Regions from separate parts of the Pseudoalteromonas translucida KMM 520 genome, predicted to be linked through region 1. Evidence: predicted binding sites of a transcription regulator. Region 1 holds the regulator's gene; each other region holds the start of a gene.
The links. Region 1 encodes LexA, which represses DNA repair genes until DNA is damaged. Its sites were predicted from a motif close to TACTGTATNNNNATACAGTA; they were not measured.
Positions count from the first base shown of each region.

Region 2: the regulator LexA is predicted to act here: its motif matches at 3,929-3,948, upstream of PTRA_RS04225 (YebG family protein).
Region 3: the regulator LexA is predicted to act here: its motif matches at 4,417-4,436, upstream of PTRA_RS05955 (SulA-like leucine-rich domain-containing protein).

Region 1 is NZ_CP011034.1:3,226,976-3,233,249, forward strand. It holds gene ctaD (cytochrome c oxidase subunit I) at 1-1,171, opposite strand, end outside; gene coxB (cytochrome c oxidase subunit II) at 1,171-2,313, opposite strand; gene lexA (transcriptional repressor LexA) at 2,788-3,405, opposite strand; gene PTRA_RS14925 (SRPBCC family protein) at 3,692-4,144, shown strand; gene PTRA_RS14930 (PaaI family thioesterase) at 4,243-4,686, shown strand; gene PTRA_RS14935 (hypothetical protein) at 4,689-5,069, opposite strand; gene PTRA_RS14940 (chaperone modulator CbpM) at 5,322-5,642, opposite strand; gene PTRA_RS14945 (DnaJ C-terminal domain-containing protein) at 5,642-6,274, opposite strand, start outside.
Region 2 is NZ_CP011034.1:902,596-908,869, forward strand. It holds gene PTRA_RS04210 (MlaA family lipoprotein) at 1-381, shown strand, start outside; gene PTRA_RS04215 (EAL and HDOD domain-containing protein) at 445-1,668, opposite strand; gene putP (sodium/proline symporter PutP) at 1,989-3,500, shown strand; gene PTRA_RS04225 (YebG family protein) at 3,561-3,878, opposite strand; gene PTRA_RS04230 (ComEA family DNA-binding protein) at 4,194-4,493, shown strand; gene PTRA_RS04235 (DUF6170 family protein) at 4,509-4,811, opposite strand; gene dsbB (disulfide bond formation protein DsbB) at 4,811-5,329, opposite strand; gene fadR (fatty acid metabolism transcriptional regulator FadR) at 5,773-6,274, shown strand, end outside.
Region 3 is NZ_CP011034.1:1,251,856-1,258,129, forward strand. It holds gene PTRA_RS05925 (M48 family metallopeptidase) at 1-578, shown strand, start outside; tRNA gene PTRA_RS05930 (tRNA-Tyr) at 655-748, opposite strand; gene PTRA_RS05935 (VC2046/SO_2500 family protein) at 862-1,389, shown strand; gene PTRA_RS05940 (DUF6172 family protein) at 1,677-1,979, shown strand; gene PTRA_RS05945 (GGDEF domain-containing response regulator) at 2,309-3,229, shown strand; gene PTRA_RS05950 (YchJ family protein) at 3,437-3,916, opposite strand; gene PTRA_RS05955 (SulA-like leucine-rich domain-containing protein) at 3,957-4,391, opposite strand; gene PTRA_RS05960 (NCS2 family permease) at 4,829-6,121, shown strand; gene PTRA_RS05965 (hypothetical protein) at 6,197-6,274, opposite strand, start outside.

The DNA of each region.
Region 1 (6,274 bases):
CTACAAAGTAGGTATCATGGTACTGAAAATCAGCCGGTGTAATGGCCAGCATCAAGCCCGAAAAACCACCTAAGGTAAACAACACAATAAAGGCAATACTAAACAGCATGGGTACTTCAAACGTAATTGATCCGCGCCACATAGTGGCTACCCAATTAAATATTTTTACTCCAGTGGGCACCGATATCAGCATAGTCGCGTACATAAAAAACAGCTCGCCAGCCACTGGCATTCCGGTAGTAAACATATGATGCGCCCACACCGTAAAACTCAACAGCGCAATTGACGACGTGGCATATACCATGGAGGAATAACCAAAGAGTTTTTTACGCGAAAAGGTCGGAACTATAGTAGAAATAATGCCAAAAGCAGGCAAAATCATTATGTATACTTCGGGGTGGCCAAAAAACCAAAATATGTGCTGAAACATCACCGGATCACCGCCACCCGCTGCATCAAAAAAGCTGGTTGCAAAGTATTTATCGGTGAGCACCATAGTCACCGCACCTGCGAGCACGGGCATAACCGCAATCAATAAAAATGCCGTTATCAGCCAAGTCCATACAAACATAGGGACCTTCATCCAGGTCATGCCTGGGGCACGTAAGTTAACTATGGTTACAATTACATTAATTGCCCCCATAATGGAGCTAATACCCATAATATGCACAGCAAATACAAACATGGCGGTATTGTCATTACTGTAGGTTGTGGACAGCGGCGCATAAAAAGTCCAACCAAACGCAGGACCACCACCGGGCATTAATAGCGATGATAATAAAATTAAAAACGCGAATGGTAAAATCCAAAAACTCCAGTTATTCATTCGCGGTAAGGCCATATCAGGCGCGCCAATCATTAATGGCACCATCCAGTTAGCCAAGCCAGTAAATGCCGGCATAACAGCACCAAATACCATAATCAACCCATGCACTGTGGTCATTTGATTAAAAAAGTGAGGATCGACTAATTGTAATCCTGGCTGAAATAACTCAGCGCGGATCACCATAGCCATAGCTCCACCAATAAAAAACATAGTCAGCGAGAAAATTAAGTACAAGCTGCCTATATCTTTATGATTAGTGGTATATAACCAACGCTTAAAGCCTTTAGCAGGATGATGAGCGTGGTGAGCTTCATTAATGTCAGGTTGTTCTACTATGCTACTCATTAGTTCGCCTCCCCGTCGGCATCAAGTGCTGCCTGTATTTCACTTGGTTGAATTACATCACCGGTATCATTACCCCATGCATTACGCTTATAAGTAATTACCGCTGCTAATTGCTTTATAGAGAGCTGTTTAGCAAAGGCTTGCATGGCTGTGCCGGGGCGTCCGTGAATAACAATGTCAATGTGATCTTTTATGTCGCCAAGCACTATCGGGCTGCCTTTAAGCGCAGGAAAAACACCTGGTAAACCTAGTCCTGTGGGCTGATGACATGCAGCACAATTGGCCATATACACTTGCTCACCCAAAGTCATTAACTCTTCTTTAGGGAGTGTTTGATCAAGTAATGCGGCATCTGCTGCTGCAGCTTTTTGCTTTGCTTGTTTAGCATCTGCTAGCCAAACTTTAAAATCGGCCTCTGACTTAGCCTCTACTACCACAGGCATAAAGCCATGATCTTTACCGCATAGCTCAGCACACTGACCGCGATAAATACCGACTTCGTTTATGTTGGTCCACGTTTCGTTAATAAACCCCGGGTTTGCATCTTTTTTAATAGCAAAATCGGGCACCCACCAAGAATGAATAACATCGTCGGAGGTCATTAAAAAGCGTACTTTTTTATTAATCGGTAATACCAGAGGCTTATCTACCTCAAGTAAATAGTTGGGGTTTTTATCGGCTAGGTTGGCAATTTCATTTTGCGGTGTGGCAAGTATTGAGTAAAACTCAACATCTTCCCCCATATATTCGTAATGCCATTTCCACTGTGAACCAGTTACTTTAATAGTGATATCCGCTTTACTGGCATCTTCCATCGCTATTAATGTTTTAGTTGCGGGGACTGCCATTGCTATTAAAATAACAAATGGAATTGCTGTCCAGAGTATTTCTACTTTGGTACTTTCGTGAAATTGAGCAGCAACTGCTCCTTTAGATTTACGATGATGAATAAGTGCCCAAAACATAACGGCAAATACAATCACGCCTATTACACAGCATATTAAAAATATGGTCATGTGTAGTTGATAAACATTATTACTTATATCGGTTACGCCTTTGCGCATATTATATTGGCTATTTGCCAATGCTAGCTGCGGAAAAACAAACAATATAAGCCACAAGGTAGAGCTCAATTTACCCATGTGACAGCTCCTTTAATACTGTTGCGAGTGCAAAACAAAAAGACATAAGCTTTAAATGCCAATTTGTTATTTTTTATTTTTGTATTGCTGCCGGATATATAAATATGTGTTCTCAAAACTAAAAGCTGTGAGTTATTGTTAGTCCAGCCCATTAACAATTAGTTAATAATTGAACAACTAGCAAGTTTTAGTTTGAAAAATAATCAAATAATATTAGAGGATTAGCGTAAATATGAGGGTTATTTAATTTTTTTCTAAGCAGGAAGTGAGCAACAGCAAGGGTTACAAATAAAAAGACAGCAAAAACGAGTATTAAATACTTAAATGATAAAAAACATAAACTTAATATAATTTTGTCATTGCAGCGGAGTTTTCACAAAAAAATGGCAAAAAAAAGCGCACTAAAAAGTGCGCGTTAATCATCTGAGCTATTAAATTATACCGCTATTTTGCATAGCTATAACAACTTAATTGTTACATCCAGTCAGCGTTGCGAATAACCCCAACGGCTAAGCCTTCAATATTAAAAGATTCGTTTTCAAGATCCACTTCTATCGACGAAAATTCTTTATTTTCAGCATGCAGTAATACTTTTCGACCTGCTTTTTCTAAGCGCTTTACCGTTACATCGTCATCAACGCGGGCAACAATAACTTGGCCATTTTCGGCAACTTGAGTGCGATGAACAGCCAGTAAATCACCATCCATAATACCAATATCTCGCATGCTCATACCATTTACACGCAATAAAAAATCGGCAGGCGGTTTAAACATTAGCGGGTCAATTTTACAATGGCTCTCAACATGTTGTTGCGCCAAAATAGGTTCACCGGCAGCTACGCGGCCAATTAATGGTAAACCAAGTTGTTCTGGTTCATCTTCTTCAATAAGTTGAATACCACGGCTAGCGCCTGGCTTCATTTTAATAGCGCCTTTTTTAGCCAGCGCTTTTAAATGCTCTTCTGCGGCATTAGCACTTTTAAAGCCTAATGTTTGTGCAATTTCTGCGCGTGTAGGAGGCATACCAGTGTCTTTAATAAACACTTTAATAAGTTCGAGTATTTGCGCTTGGCGGTTAGTTAATGGTCGCATACAACTGGTTTTCCATACAGTACATTTAACTGTGAGTATATACAGTTATCTGAAAATCGCAAATTTAAATTACTCCCCGCCTTTGCTGCCAAAGGTGGCATTGGTCTAAGCTTAAAATAACCAAGTAAATTACAGATAAAATTAAGCAGATCTCGGCAGTGTTAGTTTTACGTTACATTAATTGTAATTACATGATTACTAGGTTATTGCTGTTATTAAAAAATTAGTTAACTATCGTTTTTATAACGGGCGTTAGCCTCATCAATGTGAATCAACGGAGAGTGTTATGAATATCACTGTAGCGGTAATTATCAACGGCCCTAAACGTAAAGTATGGGCAGCAATAACTGACATCGAAAACAGTACCAATATGCTGTCTGGCATTATTGATTTGAAAATAATCGAAAAGCCTCCACAGGGGTTAGTGGGCCTAAAATGGTTAGAAACGCGAAAAATGTTTGGTAAAGCGGCCTCAGAAACCATGTGGATCACAGAAGCTGTTACTAATGAATATTATTGCACTCGCGCAGAAAATTGCGGGGCAGTTTATACCACTAAGCTGTCACTTACCGCCGCCGAACCTGGCACCTGTTTAACCATGACTTTTTCTGATAGCTCTGAGTCTATTTGGGTAAAAATGATGTCTGCAGTGATGGGGGTTTTTCTTAAAAATTCGATGCGTAAAATGCTAAAAAAAGATCTCGATGAAATTAAGCACTATGTAGAAAGCAAAAAGTAGCGCTGCATTACAATGTAGTAGCTGCACTAACTTGGCTATCATATCGCCATGAAAAATCGTATTATTGGTTATCGTTTTCAATCTTTAAAGGAGTAACAATGAGTATTTGGCATCAACCTATTACTTTAGCGTTTTGTAAGCAGTTAGACCAAGGCATAAATGGCCAAGGTACACTGATGAAAACCATGGGGATTGAAATAACTGAAATTGGTGATGATTACTTAGTTGCCACTATGCCGGCAATTCCTGCGCATCATAACCCCATAGGCATGGTGCATGGCGGAGCAAACGTGGTTTTAGCCGAAAGTGTTGCCAGCTACGCGGCTAACTTTGTGGTCGACTTCACTAAATTTTATTGTGTAGGGCAAGAGATCAGTGCTAGCCATTTAAAAGCCTCGCGTAATGGCACCTTAACCGCCACCGCAAAAGCGTTTCATATTGGCAAGCGTAGCTCAGTATGGGAAATAAAAATAACGAATAGTCGCGGCGAGCTTTGCTGCGTATCAAAAATGACCGCAGCTGTAGTAGAGCGCAAAGGCTAACGCTATTTTTCTAGCGGGTAAATAGTAATTTCCATGCCTGCACCAATTGCCGATATACGTAATAAAGTATCGGCGTGCAGCGCTTGGTTAAAACATTTTGGCGAAGTGCCCGACTCAAAACCAATATCAAAGGTACGGCGCGAACAACTCAACCATTGCTTAAGTGCAGCGCGCGAGCATGACTCTACTAGCTCACATAAGTGGTTAATTGCTTTATCCGGTGAGGATATTTCGCCTGTTACTTCTATACGCGCTAACTGACGGTATTCGTCTTTATCATAATGTAAAATAGTGGCGATTTTTTTTAGGTCAGCTACAAGCACGCTAATATCTTGCTTTGACTCAAGCTCTAGGTCTACATTTAAAAATTGAATTTCCGACATTGTCTGCTGTTTATCCTCTAATTAGTTCGCTGTAAACTTTAACGCAGTTTTACGGTTATACCAAATCAACTCTGCAATATTCACCTTTTTATATAAATAGCCGGCTATTTTTACGCATTTATTGACGCTTTACTTACTCTTATTTCACGAATCAAAAAATATTTAAGCACCAAAAGCTCACTATTATAAAAGTGCTGAGCTAGCTCCATAAAAATAGCTAGCTACTCACCTTTAAAGTTTAACCACTACTTTTTATTCTAAATGTTTAAACCGACTTAAGTGCTGCTTTAACATTTGGTTTTCAGCAATCAACTCATCCCGTTCATCCAATAATTGTAAAACCAAAGCAATAGCAGACCAATCTAACGACAAGTCATGCTGAATACGTGCAGCCTTTTTAACTAAGGTCACTGTTGATACCGTAAATTGCCATTCTGTAACGCGCTCGCCCTCAATAGGAATAGCAATGCTGTGCTCAACTAGCTCATACAATATGGCTTCGCTAATATCACTACTCACACACAGCTCTTGGCTAGTAAGTAAATTGTCTTGTGGTGCCACGATAATTTTCATTATGACTTGCTCCAATTGCTACGCGGGTCAAAATGGGCTTTTTCGGCCAGCTCTTGCCACAGCTTTTTGCTAACATCATCACTCGATGCTGGATTAACAATTTTAATCACTGCAAATAAGTCACCCTTGGCTTTTTTACTCATTAACCCTTTACCTTTAATGCGTAAACGTTGACCCGATTGACTATTAGCTGGAATGGTTAGTTGGATTTTTCCGGCTAATGTAGGTAAATTTATTTTAGTGCCCAAAGCAGCTTCCCATGGTGCAAGAGGCACCACTATATTTAGGTTATGCCCATCAACATCAAATAATGGATGAGGCACTAAGCGAATTTGTAGATACAAATCGCCGTTCGGGCCATTTGCCGAACCTAATCCACCTTGCCCTTTTAAGCGAATACGTTCGCCATTAACCGAGCCTGCAGGAATTTTAACTTTAAGCGATTTTTTAACTTCAGATACACGGCCACTACTGTCTCGCTGCGGCAGCATAAACTCAATAGGTTTAACGGTATCGACTAACGTTTCTTCAAGAAATACTGGGAATTCTATTTCCACATCTTGTCCTTTTTGCGCACGAGCGCCACCAGCTCTACTCTGACCGCCATGATTAAACCCACCTGCGCCGCCAAA
Region 2 (6,274 bases), 1.1 Mb from region 1:
AGCTCATTAGGGCTTGAGCATGTAGATGAGGATTTTGGGCAAACATTAGGTGTATGGGGAGCAGGTGATGGTGCTTACTTGATGCTACCTGCTATGGGGCCTTCTACAGCGCGTAACTTAACCGGCGATGTGGTTGATAACTTTGTTTTACCTGAAATAGCGTTAACTACACCACAAACAATTATAGTGTTTGCTTTAAAGGCTGTTGAGGCCCGTGCATCACTAATTGCGCAAGAAGGTTTATTGAACGATTCACTAGACCCTTACTTATTTATTAAAGATATTTATTTTCAACGCCAATTATACGAACTTTACGACGGTAACCCGCCAATCAAAGAAGAGCCAGATGACTTTGATGAAGACTTTTTAGAAAGTTTGTAAACTTATTAAAAACGCCAGCAATGCTGGCGTTTTATTTTCTTATTAGTGATTAAAAAGTTGTTATTAAGTATTGCTCATTAACTGCATTTGCTCATTTACCCAGCTTATTGCTTCGTGGTAAGCATCGGGTACTTTATCATCTAAACCCAGTTGTTGGCTGATCTCGTTAGCTGCTTGCCAATTGCCTTGCTCATAAAATTTAACCAAGTTTAAGTAGCTTGCAAGCAAACCCTCATCATTAAGTAAAGCGGCTTTAATCTCATTAGATAATGGCAGTTTTTGCATCACGTTTTGCATACTTTCATCTAAAATAGCATCCATCAGCGACATCATGCCGGTTAAAAAAACCATTCCTGTGTCTTTAAACTTACCATGCGAAATAGCCAGTAACTCACTAAAACGCGCCCGAGTGAGCGATAACCTAATTAGCTCCATAGGTTTATCTGTTGAAACTTGCGCTGCAAATAGTAAAGATAAAAGCTTTTTAATTTCATTGGCACCAAGGGTAATAAGCGCTTGTTTAATTGTGCTTATTTCTGTACGTCTAGCAAATGCTGCAGAGTTTGAATAACGCAGTAACTTATAAGATAAGTTTACATCTCGCTCAAATATATCGGTGATCTTTTTTAGATCCATATCAAGCGTTGAGGTCTCATAAAGTAGTTCGGCTAATGTCATACCAGAGGGGGGAAGCGCTTTACTTTGGATCATCTCAGGTTTTGAAAAGAAAAATCCTTGAAAATAATCAAAGCCAAGTTCTAATGCTTGGTTGTACACCTCATGGGTTTCAACTTTTTCAGCAAGTAATTTTAGGTGTGGATAAGGTTTTAAATCATCAATAATTGTTTTAATTGTTTCTATATTACAGGTTAAAAAATCAATTTTTATAATATCGATAAATGGATAAAAGTGACGCCATACAGGTTGATGAATATAGTCGTCTAAGGCTAATGTATAACCTTTTTCTTTTAAGTCTTTAACAATAGCTAGTAAACGCTTACCAGGTTGAACTGTTTCGAGTATTTCTACCACCACAGCGTCTTTACTCAGTAAGCTAGGGTAGCCTTTTAGTAAAGTTTCTAGGGTAAAGTTGATATACGCTGGTTTATTATCGGTTAAATCCTCAAGGCCAAAATTAAACTGGCTACCTTCTATTAGGCGTGTTGTTGCCTCATCTCCATCTATATCAGGAAACACGTTATTTACACCATCACGAAATAGTAATTCATAGCCAATAAGCTTTTTATCGCGATCTAAGATAGGTTGGCGTGCAGCATAAAAATACATAAAAAATTCCGTATAGATAAAAATAACTATTCATTGTAACAATATATGGCAAAACATTAAAAATAGCATGATGTAAATAAGCTTATCTTAGATTAATAACATACTTTTAATAAGTTACAGAGGTTTTGACTTAAATATATACGCTTTGTTTGTTTTTAATTCACTAAAGTTGACATGTTGGAATTTTAACTATTACCCATGCTATAGTGACAGAGAATGGTTTTTATCCCAATACTGTCTTAACTATAATATTTTAAGAGTCATTATTTGGATCAAAAGCCTGTTGCAATTTATTAGTGGAGGCGAATTTGGAAACAGGAATGATTATTTCACTAGCATTATACTTTGTTGTAATGTTAGGTATAGGGTTGTATGCATTTAAGCAATCAACCAGCGATGTTTCAGGTTATATGTTAGGGGGGCGTAATTTATCACCAAGTGTTGCAGCGCTATCCGCAGGTGCATCTGACATGAGCGGCTGGTTGCTTATGGGCCTTCCCGGCGCTATGTATCTTTTTGGTTTGAGTAAGGTTTGGATTGCGATTGGTTTAGTACTTGGCGCTTGGGCAAATTACTTCTTAGTTGCACCTAGGCTACGTGTTTACACTGAAAAAGCGAATGATTCAATTACGATCCCGGATTATTTTGCTAATCGCTTTGCGGACAATAAAAATATTTTACGTGTGATTTCAGCCATTGTTATTATTGTTTTCTTTACACTTTATACCTCATCTGGCGTAGTTGCTGGTGGTAAGTTATTTGAAAATTCATTTGGAATGAGCTACGAAACTGGCCTTTATGTCACTACTGGCGTTGTAGTGCTTTATACGCTTTTTGGTGGTTTTTTAGCGGTAAGTTTAACCGACTTTGTACAAGGTTGCATTATGCTTATTGCATTACTAATAGTGCCAATAGTAACGTTTACTATGCTTGATCACCCAGTAATGGAAACGCTTGCTAATGCTAGTTATGACCTGTTACTTGTCTCGCCAAAGGCCAGTGAAGTTCACTCCTTAAATATGCTAGATTGGTTTGCTGGTGGCTCTACCATCGCAATTATTTCTGCGTTAGCTTGGGGCTTAGGTTACTTTGGTCAGCCTCATATTATAGTACGCTTTATGTCGGTACGTTCAGTTAAAGATATTCCAGCAATGCGACGTATTGGTATGTCTTGGATGACATTATCAGCAATAGGCGCAGTACTAACTGGTTTATTTGGGGCAGCCTTCATACTAGAAAATGAAATGCCGATAAATGATAAAGAAACAATATTTTTAGTGTTATCAGAATTGGTTTTTCATCCATTGATTGCTGGCTTTTTATTAGCAGCTATTTTAGCGGCTGTAATGAGTACTATCTCTTCACAATTGCTAGTGTGTTCAAGCTCGTTAACTGAAGATTTTTATAAAATATACCTGCACCGCGAAGCCTCTCAAAAAGAGCTAGTTTTTGTTGGGCGTATTAGTGTGGCGTTAGTTGCTATGTTTGCTATTTACTTAGCTTACGATAGAGATAGTTCTATTTTAGACTTAGTAAGTAATGCGTGGGCAGGCTTTGGTGCTGCATTTGGGCCACTCGTATTGCTTAGCCTTTACTGGAGAAGAATGAACTTTGCTGGTGCCTTAGCTGGCATGTTAGTGGGTGCTTCAACGGTACTGATATGGATATACGCACCAATCACAATTAATGGTGAGAGTTTAAGTAGCGTTATTTATGAAATAGTCCCAGGCTTTATTTTATCAAGTATTGCGATTGTATTAGTTAGCTTAATGACCAGTGAGCCAGCTAAAGAAATTACAACGTTATTTGATGAAGTAGAACAAGAACTATAAAAAGTTATAAGCAAAAAAAGGGAGTAACCTAGGTTACTCCCTTTTTTTATGCAAAATTTATTAACTCGCTTTTTTATCGCTACTTTCTTCTATGGGTGCAACATTATCTGCTTTTTTGCCTTTTACAGCAGCTTTAGGGGCTATAGGCTCTTTACCCCCTTTTAATATTGTCATAAAGTCATCTTTACTTTTTGCTATTTCTAAAGCAAGTGACTCTACTTGTTGTTCACTCAATGGCACATCAACTTTTTCTAGCAAAATTTCAAGCGACTCTGCAATATCGAGCATTTTATCATAGGCATCAGCTTCTTTTTTGGTAGTAAACGTCATGCGCTCGACTCCGTTTCGTTCTACAACATATTTAACAACAACAGCCATGATTTCTCCTGCTTACTTGCGTGGCATATAGTATATATAAACCATTAGATTACTGTTTTTATGTACAGTACAAGTTTGTGCCTAAATTTGCAAGTCCCCTAATTAATATTAAGTGATAATAGTTGACAACAAAGATTAACTTTACTTTATTTAACTTAATCACTTTTGTGTACCGTTGTAGTTAAGGATCTCACAGGGAGTGAATGTTAGGTTTAAGTATTTAATAAAGTGCAGGTGTAAAAAGCCTTTTGCGTTATGACTTAAACATATAAACAACAGACTAAATGTTCATGTATGAACAAAAAAGGAAGAAAGATGAAAAAACTAAAATACAGTGTTTTAGCTGCAGCTTTTTGTATGTTGCCAGTAACCCTTACTTATGCAAATGTAGATACCTCAGCAATAACTCAGCAAGTAAAGCAGGCAGCTTTAAATATTAATACCGCTGATGTTAGTCAGCTATCTAAGCTTCCAGGTATTGGTAAGAAAAAAGCACAAGCAATTATAGATTATCGCGAAGCACAAGGTAACTTTACGTCGTTAGAGGATTTGAAAATGGTAAAAGGCATAGGTAAAAAATTAGTTGCCAAGCTTGAAGGCAAGGTTTCGTTTTAAGTTAAAAAGGGCGCGTTAAGCGCCCTTAGTATATTGGGTTAATGCTTCACTTAAATGTTTTTTAGCAAAGTTAATTTCAATTGGAGTCGTTAGTAGTGGATAACACAACCCACCGAGTAGTAAAAAAGGGATGAGTAACCAGCCTTCAAATACGACAAATATTAAAAACAGCGGGCTGAGTAATAATAATTTTATAATACGAAGCAGTACTTTATTAACAGGTGAAAGCATACTTAAAGAAATAGCTATAACAACTTGTCTGTCACGTATTTTTAAATGCTTTAGTACATTAATTTGGCTTGAAAAAAACACAAACATTACAGCGCCCTTTTAGTTATTAAGCGACTTGTTACCAGTAAAAATAAAGTGGCTGCAAACAACGCAAATATTACTTCCATCCATGCTGGCATACTTAATCCCGCAAATTGCCAGTCAATGTTTCCACAATCACCAGTGGCTGCAAAAAAACTTGGGATCCACTCATGTAGTGGCATAAAAGCAGGAAAGTTAGGTTCAAACTCACAACTAAATGCAAAAGGATCCGTGGTTGTTTGCATTTCGATATGCTCGCGGGCAATTATAAATCCCCAAACACTAGAAACAGCCCATACACTATAGGCGAGCAAGCGAACCCCTTTATGCCCAGGATTACTTGTACCAATAATACCTGCAATAAGTAAACCTAATACGGCAGTACGCTGATATATGCACATGATACATGGCGCCAATCCCATTTGATATTGAAAAAACAGTGCTGTTATTTCAAGCAGAAAAACAATACCACTAAACAAAAGCCAAGGAGTACGTTGGGTGGGTAATTGTGCAAGCCAGTTCATAATAAATCCACATTTAAATAAGACGTTAGATTATGACGTAGGATAAAGTTAGGGGCAAGCAAAACGACTTAAAGCCACCTCACATGCATTTATGATGATTAAAGTTAAGGTTATAATTATCAAAGCCAATAAAAACCAAATAATGTGAAGAAAGGGGGAGTCCTCTAAGCGAGAAAAGAATTTGGATTAGATAAAGTTGCGTAACAAGTTAGCCAGGAAAGGCGCAAATTTAAAGTAAGTGGCTACTTAAAATGTATCTAGGATGAATATATAAGTACTTGCGACAAGTGTTAGTAAAAAATAGAAAGCATTTTATAGACAAAAATATTTTAATCGCATACTGGCAGTAATATGGCGTACTTTACTTGTTACTTGAGCGTCGTCTGGTACAATCAGTCGGTTAATCGTATGTAGTAGTGTGAATTAATTCGAGTGGGAATTGGATGAGAATTTTTAAAGCGAAAAGCCCAGCAGGATTTGCTGAAGAATACATAGTAGAGTCTATCTGGAATGGCGATTTCCCTCCTGGATCTATTCTACCTGCTGAGCGTGAACTCTCAGAGTTAATAGGTGTTACCCGAACGACGTTACGTGAAGTATTACAGCGATTGGCTCGAGATGGCTGGTTAACTATTAAACATGGTAAGCCAACAAAAGTGAATAACTTTTGGGAAACGTCAGGATTAAATATTCTTGAAACGTTAGCACGTCTTGATGAAGATAAAATGCCAGAGCTAACCGATCAGTTACTCTCTGCACGCACTAATATAAGCGCAATTTATACGCGTGCCGCTATAAAGTTAAACCCAGAACGTGTGATTGAAATTCTCTCACAAAGCGATGAGTTAGAAGACAGTGCGCAAGCATTTGCTGATTACGATTATAAAGTGCATCACGAGTTAGCTGTTGCAGGTAATAATCGTATTTACGTGCTTATACTTAATG
Region 3 (6,274 bases), 1.4 Mb from region 1:
TCGATAACTGGTTATTAGAAAAAAAATCATGGGTTGAAGCGCAACTGCAAAAACAGCTTACTTTGGTTGATACAAAACAGTATCCACTTAAGGACAAAAAAACCTGTATTTTTTCAGAAGCAATTAATTTAACGTTTCAGCAAGGTAATACCTCTACAGTGGAGCGCCAACAAGATGGCCTGCTTATTACCGTTTCTGCTCGTGTTAAGCACCAGCAGCAAAAATACCAATTACTTTTAGAGGCATATTTAAAAGAGCAGTTAACCGCATACATTGAAATGCGACTTAATGACTTTTGTGCGCAAATGCAAGAAGCGCTGCCTAACGATTTAAATATTGCAGTTTATAAACGCAAATGGGGGAGTTGTAATAGTAAAAGAGCGCTAACATTTAACTTATTATTGATTGGTGCACCCCATAGTATTATTGATTATGTAATAGTGCATGAGCTGGCGCATTTACGGTATTTAAATCATAGCAAAGCATTTTGGCAGCGCGTAGCACAATTTTGTCCCGACTATAAAGCAAGTACGTTATGGCTAAAGCAACATGGTATGAGTTTACAATGGGTATTTTAATGTTTAACTAAGAAAAAGCACGGAGATTACTAACAAGGAATGTAGTAACTATATAAATAGAAAATAAGTAGAAAAGTGGTGGAGGGAGCTGGATTCGAACCAGCGAAGGCTGAGCCGTCAGATTTACAGTCTGATCCCTTTGGCCGCTTTGGCCGCTCGGGAACCCCTCCAAATGCAACGGCGCTGATAATAGCAAACATCGTATTTAAGTAAAGAAAAAAGCTAAAGAAAAATGAAATAAAGCCGATAAATAGGTATTACTTACTTCAATCGGCTAAAGTCTATGCAAATCGGTGATTTGTTAATCACAGAGAGTCAGCTCAATACTCGACTCAATAAAAGTGTGCATGAAAAGCGCCGAGGAGAGTTTGCGCTTTTACTCGCTATGCTATCTCATGATGCACTCGATTTTAGCCAATTCCATTTACCAAAAACAGAAATTGAAGATTCAACTGTTGGCGAAGACACCCTTCGTAAACAAATTGGAGCAGGTCCAAAGCAACTTTTAGCGCCAGATAAGTTTGATATGTTGATAGGGCAGTTTAACGCCTCACTATTAATGCAAGCAGGGGAACGCGCTGGAATGGGCGATATTAAATTAAATCACTGTTTAAACCCTGAACCACTGTTTATAAGAGGTGATGTAAGCCATATTCCGCTTCAGGTGCGTGATAATTGTGAATTAGCAGTGCGCAGGCGTATAAATTACACACAAACGCAACTATCTAACCCGCAACTCGATGCTGCTGCCTTTTACGAAAGCCTAAATAATGATGCGCTACACCACCCATTGCATTTAGTAAGTGCCTAATTATAAAGCATACGCTGTAACTGCTTTGCTATTGCAATAACCAATCATATTAATAGGACTTGGCAAACGATTGTGCCACCACTCTAACTATTAAGTTACTTGTCTGTAATATAAAGCCGCTAACTCTCTACACTTAGCGCATTTTAGCGATACTTTATTTTATTAATGGATTAATAATTGATTTAATATAAAAAAAGCATCCAAAAATTAAATGCAATTGCTATAATAGGCTCAAATGGTATGACATTAAATGCCGTTATCATTAAACCAAGGTAATTAGGAACGTAATGAAGAAAATATTCACGCTAAATCACGAGAAAATCAAATATCCTCGTATGGTTGACGCCGCAAAGCATGAAGTGAAAAAATATTTGAAAAGAGAGCGTAACAAAACTCTACCACTCGATGCTGATTACTGGGCGTTTGATTGTAAGTTTGGTAATACCGCTGAAGATGCACAAGTAGTGCACGTTGCAGAGCTTAGTAATCATATAAGCGAAATAGAAAAGCAAAGCTTAACTTCTTTTTATGTAGAAATTTTAGCGCGCCCAGCTCAACGTCAACAACCAGATCTGGATGACGACGAATAAGACGCTTATAAAGTAATTTGCGTAATTTTTAAAATGGGCCCTAGTGGCTCATTTTTTGTTTGTACGTTTATACAAATACGATTTAAACCTTGAGTATTCAAGTGCAAGCAGCTTATAAGCAGTGCTTATAAGCAGTGCTTACTTTCAGTATTACCCTGAAAATTATGGCCGGTGATTTTCTAAAACAATTAACAACAACTCTGCATCGCCATTTTTATATTTGGGTGTTGATTGTAAGTTTGATTAAAAACCTCAGCTTTATTACATTTGCATAACATAAGACTGTATTATACTGTGTTAGTTGATAATTATAGAAAACAGTAGTATTTATGCCATTAAATTATGCCGATAGCGATTTAAAACTTAGCCTTAAAACCTCAAAAGTCCTCATTGTTGATGATCAGTTACTTAGCTTAATTGTACTGAAAAAAATATTATCAAAGCACTTTATTGTTAACACCGCCAATAGCGGTGAACAAGCAGTTGAAATATGTAAATCTAATACTCCCGATATCGTACTGCTGGATATTTCAATGGATGGCATATGCGGTATAGAAACCTGTTTAAAACTTAAAACGACGACACAAACCCAAGACATTCCCGTTATATTTGTTACCTCCTTTGAAAACCAAGAAGAGGACTGCTGGGAAGCGGGTGCGGTAGACTTTATTCAAAAACCGATTAACCCAGAAACCTTATACAGAAGAGTAAGAGCGCACTTAACGATTAAGCTGCAACATGACTTATTAAGTCAAAAAGTGTTTCTTGATGACTTAACTAAAGTATTTAACCGTCGTTATTTTGATACTCATATTAATAAAATACAATTGAGTGCATTAAGAGAGAATGCAGAATATGCTTTATTACTTATGGATATTGATTACTTTAAGCAATACAACGATATTTATGGACACGTAGAAGGCGACGTTGTTTTACACTTAATTGCTCAAACAATTGCCAACAGCCTGCAAAGGCCAAGCGATTTTGTTGCCCGATATGGCGGCGAAGAATTTGTGGTTGTGCTACCCCATACCAACGAGGAAGGCGCTCGCTGTGTTGCTGAAAAAATTAAAAATAACATATCTGGCTTAGGTGTTTTACATAAGTACTCAGAGTTTGAATTTGTCACTATAAGTATAGGTGGGGCTACATTATTGCAATCAGACGAAGGCAACATGGATATTTTGCAACGCGCAGATAAAAAAATGTACGCAGCTAAAGCACAAGGGCGAAATACAGTGTGCTTTTAAAGCGCACTGTACCAAAATATGCGGTAGAGCAGTTATTAACGCAGGCCTATAGGTATGTAAATTGCCAACAGCTGCTCGAAAGCAAAGTTTAATTTTAGCCATACCACAGCGCTCAATAACAGCCAATCCTAGGCATGGCTATTAGTATTTAAGGTTCAGTTGCCTGTAATTACGTACTTTACTCACCGCACAGTTAGTTGCAGCTTGTTATACGCTATGACACTTTTTATATTTTTTGCCACTTTGGCAAGGGCAGTTATCATTTCTGCTTATTTTAATATCGGCTACCGGAAATAGTGTGCCATCAAGGTAGCGCCACTGCCCACCTTGTTTAATAAACAACGATTTTTCGTGTAACTCGCAATACAAGTTTTGGTAAAAGTAATTTACTTTAAATGTTACAAATCCTTCGCTTGCATCGTGCTCAGTGTCGATAACGGTTAGCTTTATAAAGCGGCAGCTATCTGCAAAGTCTTTAATCTCTTTTACAGGGTTTTCTGCCTGTTTTTCACTTGCATAAGTTTGATAAACATAAGTTGCATTTTTAAGTACATATGCGCTGTAGCGAGCACGCATAAGTTGCTCAGGTGTTTCAGCTATTTGTGATGCTAAATGAAGTGGTTCACAGCAGTCAGCATAATTTTGCTGGCTGCCACAAAAGCAAGGAGAAGTCGTTAATGAGGTCATAATATTAATATAAAGTGTTTAAAACACGAGTTTAACAAGCTTATTGAGTCAGTGGTATCTCAAGGTTGTGAGTATTTTTAGTAAAACAATAAAGCTTAGTATTTGTAGTGCTTAAATTTAATGATAATTGTGTCAGCTGTTGATCATTAACAATATCAGTCCAGGTAATTACCGCAGCAAAGTTTCCGTTGTGCAGCGCCGAGCTAAGTACATACTCTAAGTTTACTAAATGTTTTTGCCTGATCACCAGTAATTTGCTGGTATCAATGGAGCATGAATCAAGTAAAGCTTTACTCGGAACATGGTCAGGTGCAATCAGCAGTGTCCATGCATTTAAGCTATTGTATTGGTGTAATACTTTAAGCAATTCAAAGGTTGCTGAAATTTCATCTTCAATTTGAATTAAATTTACACAATCACTTTTATCGTCTTGCTGATAACTTTTAACGGTTCTTACGGTAATAGGCTGTAACATAAATTTCTCACTCACTGGGTTTTTATACAGTACCCATATACAGTAGTTTATACAGTGTTATGGTGCAAGTGTTTTTTTGCTAATTATTTGTACAGTCATTCAGTTTTAAATTTTTACACGGATAAAAAAACAAAAATAACTATTAAAAACAGAGCGTTAATATTTTAGATTTGTACTTTATATTTTTTACTAAAATTATGCGGCGAATAACACCTATACAGTACTTTATGCTCTATTATTTACGTTAAAGTAAAACTAATTATTTAGCATGTAAGCACGGTAATTATTATTTTTAAAACCTAAAGTACATACGTATTACCGTGTCATATTTATTATTTCAGCTACTTCAATAACTTAATGCATAACAAGGTAAAATGTCCGGTATTTCGCTATTTTTATGCTAAAATCTCGCCACTTTTTACTACCTTAAGTTTGTTATGCTCGAAGCCTTATTTAAAATCCGCGCAAATGATTCCTCAGTACAACGTGAATGTGTTGCCGGTATGACTACTTTTATTACTATGGTTTATATTGTTTTTGTTAATCCAGCAATGCTTGCTCAAGCAGGAATGGATCAAGGCGCTGCGTTTGTAGCTACATGTATTGCAGCTGCAATAGGCTGTTTTATTATGGGCCTATGGGCCAATTATCCGTTAGCGTTAGCACCAGGTATGGGATTAAATGCTTTTTTTACCTATGGCGTTGTTTTAGGAATGGGTTATACCTGGGAAGCGGCATTAGGTGCTGTGTTTATGTCGGGTTGTATATTTTTATTTTTAAGCTTATTTAAAGTACGAGAGTGGATTATTAATGCCATTCCACTGGTGCTTAAACAAGCAATAGCGACCGGTATTGGTGCTTTTTTGGCGCTAATTGCGCTTAAAAGTGCAGGGATCATAGTATCTAGCCCTGCAACCTTAGTGCAGCTAGGTGATATTACTGCACCTGGGCCATTACTTGCTATTTTAAGTTTTTTTGTAATTGCGGCATTGTTATATCGCGACTTTAAAAGTGGTGTGTTAATTAGTATTTTACTGGTAACTGGTATTGCTCTGGCTTTTGGTTTGGTTGAATATAAGGGGGTTATGTCTATGCCGCCGTCAATTTTACCAACCTTTATGCAACTTGATTTTAGTGCGGCATTTGAGCTTTCAATGTTGAGTGTTATTTTTGCATTTTTATTTGTAGATTTATTTGATACCTCAGGCACCTTGGTTGCGGTCACGCAAAAAGCAGGGCTTGCAGATGAAAAAGGCAATATGCCACGTTTAGGGCGCGCCCTTAGCGCTGATAGCACTGCAACTATTGCCGGTGCAATGTTAGGTACATCTACTACTACCTCTTATATAGAGTCGGTGGCTGGTGTTTCTGTAGGCGGACGCACAGGCTTAACAGCCGTTGTTGTGGGTATTTGTTTTTTATTGATGATGTTTTTTGCGCCACTAGCGCAAATGGTGCCAGCCTATGCCACTGCCGGTGCTATTTTATATGTTTCGGTACTTATGCTACAAAACTTAAAGTTTGTAAACTGGGACGACATGACAGATGCCATTCCTGTTAGTGTGGTGTTATTAATGACCCCGCTGACATTTTCTATTGCTCATGGTATTGCACTTGGGTTTATTTCTTACACCGCGGTTAAGGTGTTATGCGGTAAAAAGGATCAAGTAAGTATTAGTGTGTGGATTTTAACGGCATTGTTTATTGTTAAGTTTGCATTTTTATCTTAAAAAATTTATTTATCTATCAATAAAAAAAGCCCATACAAAATTGTATGGGCTTTTTTTATAAATTTTAGTGCCAATTTACCATTTCTTTTTCGGAGCAAATAAAACATCTAGGTCATCTTGCTCTTGCTCAGTTTTCTTTTTAAGTGCACTGGC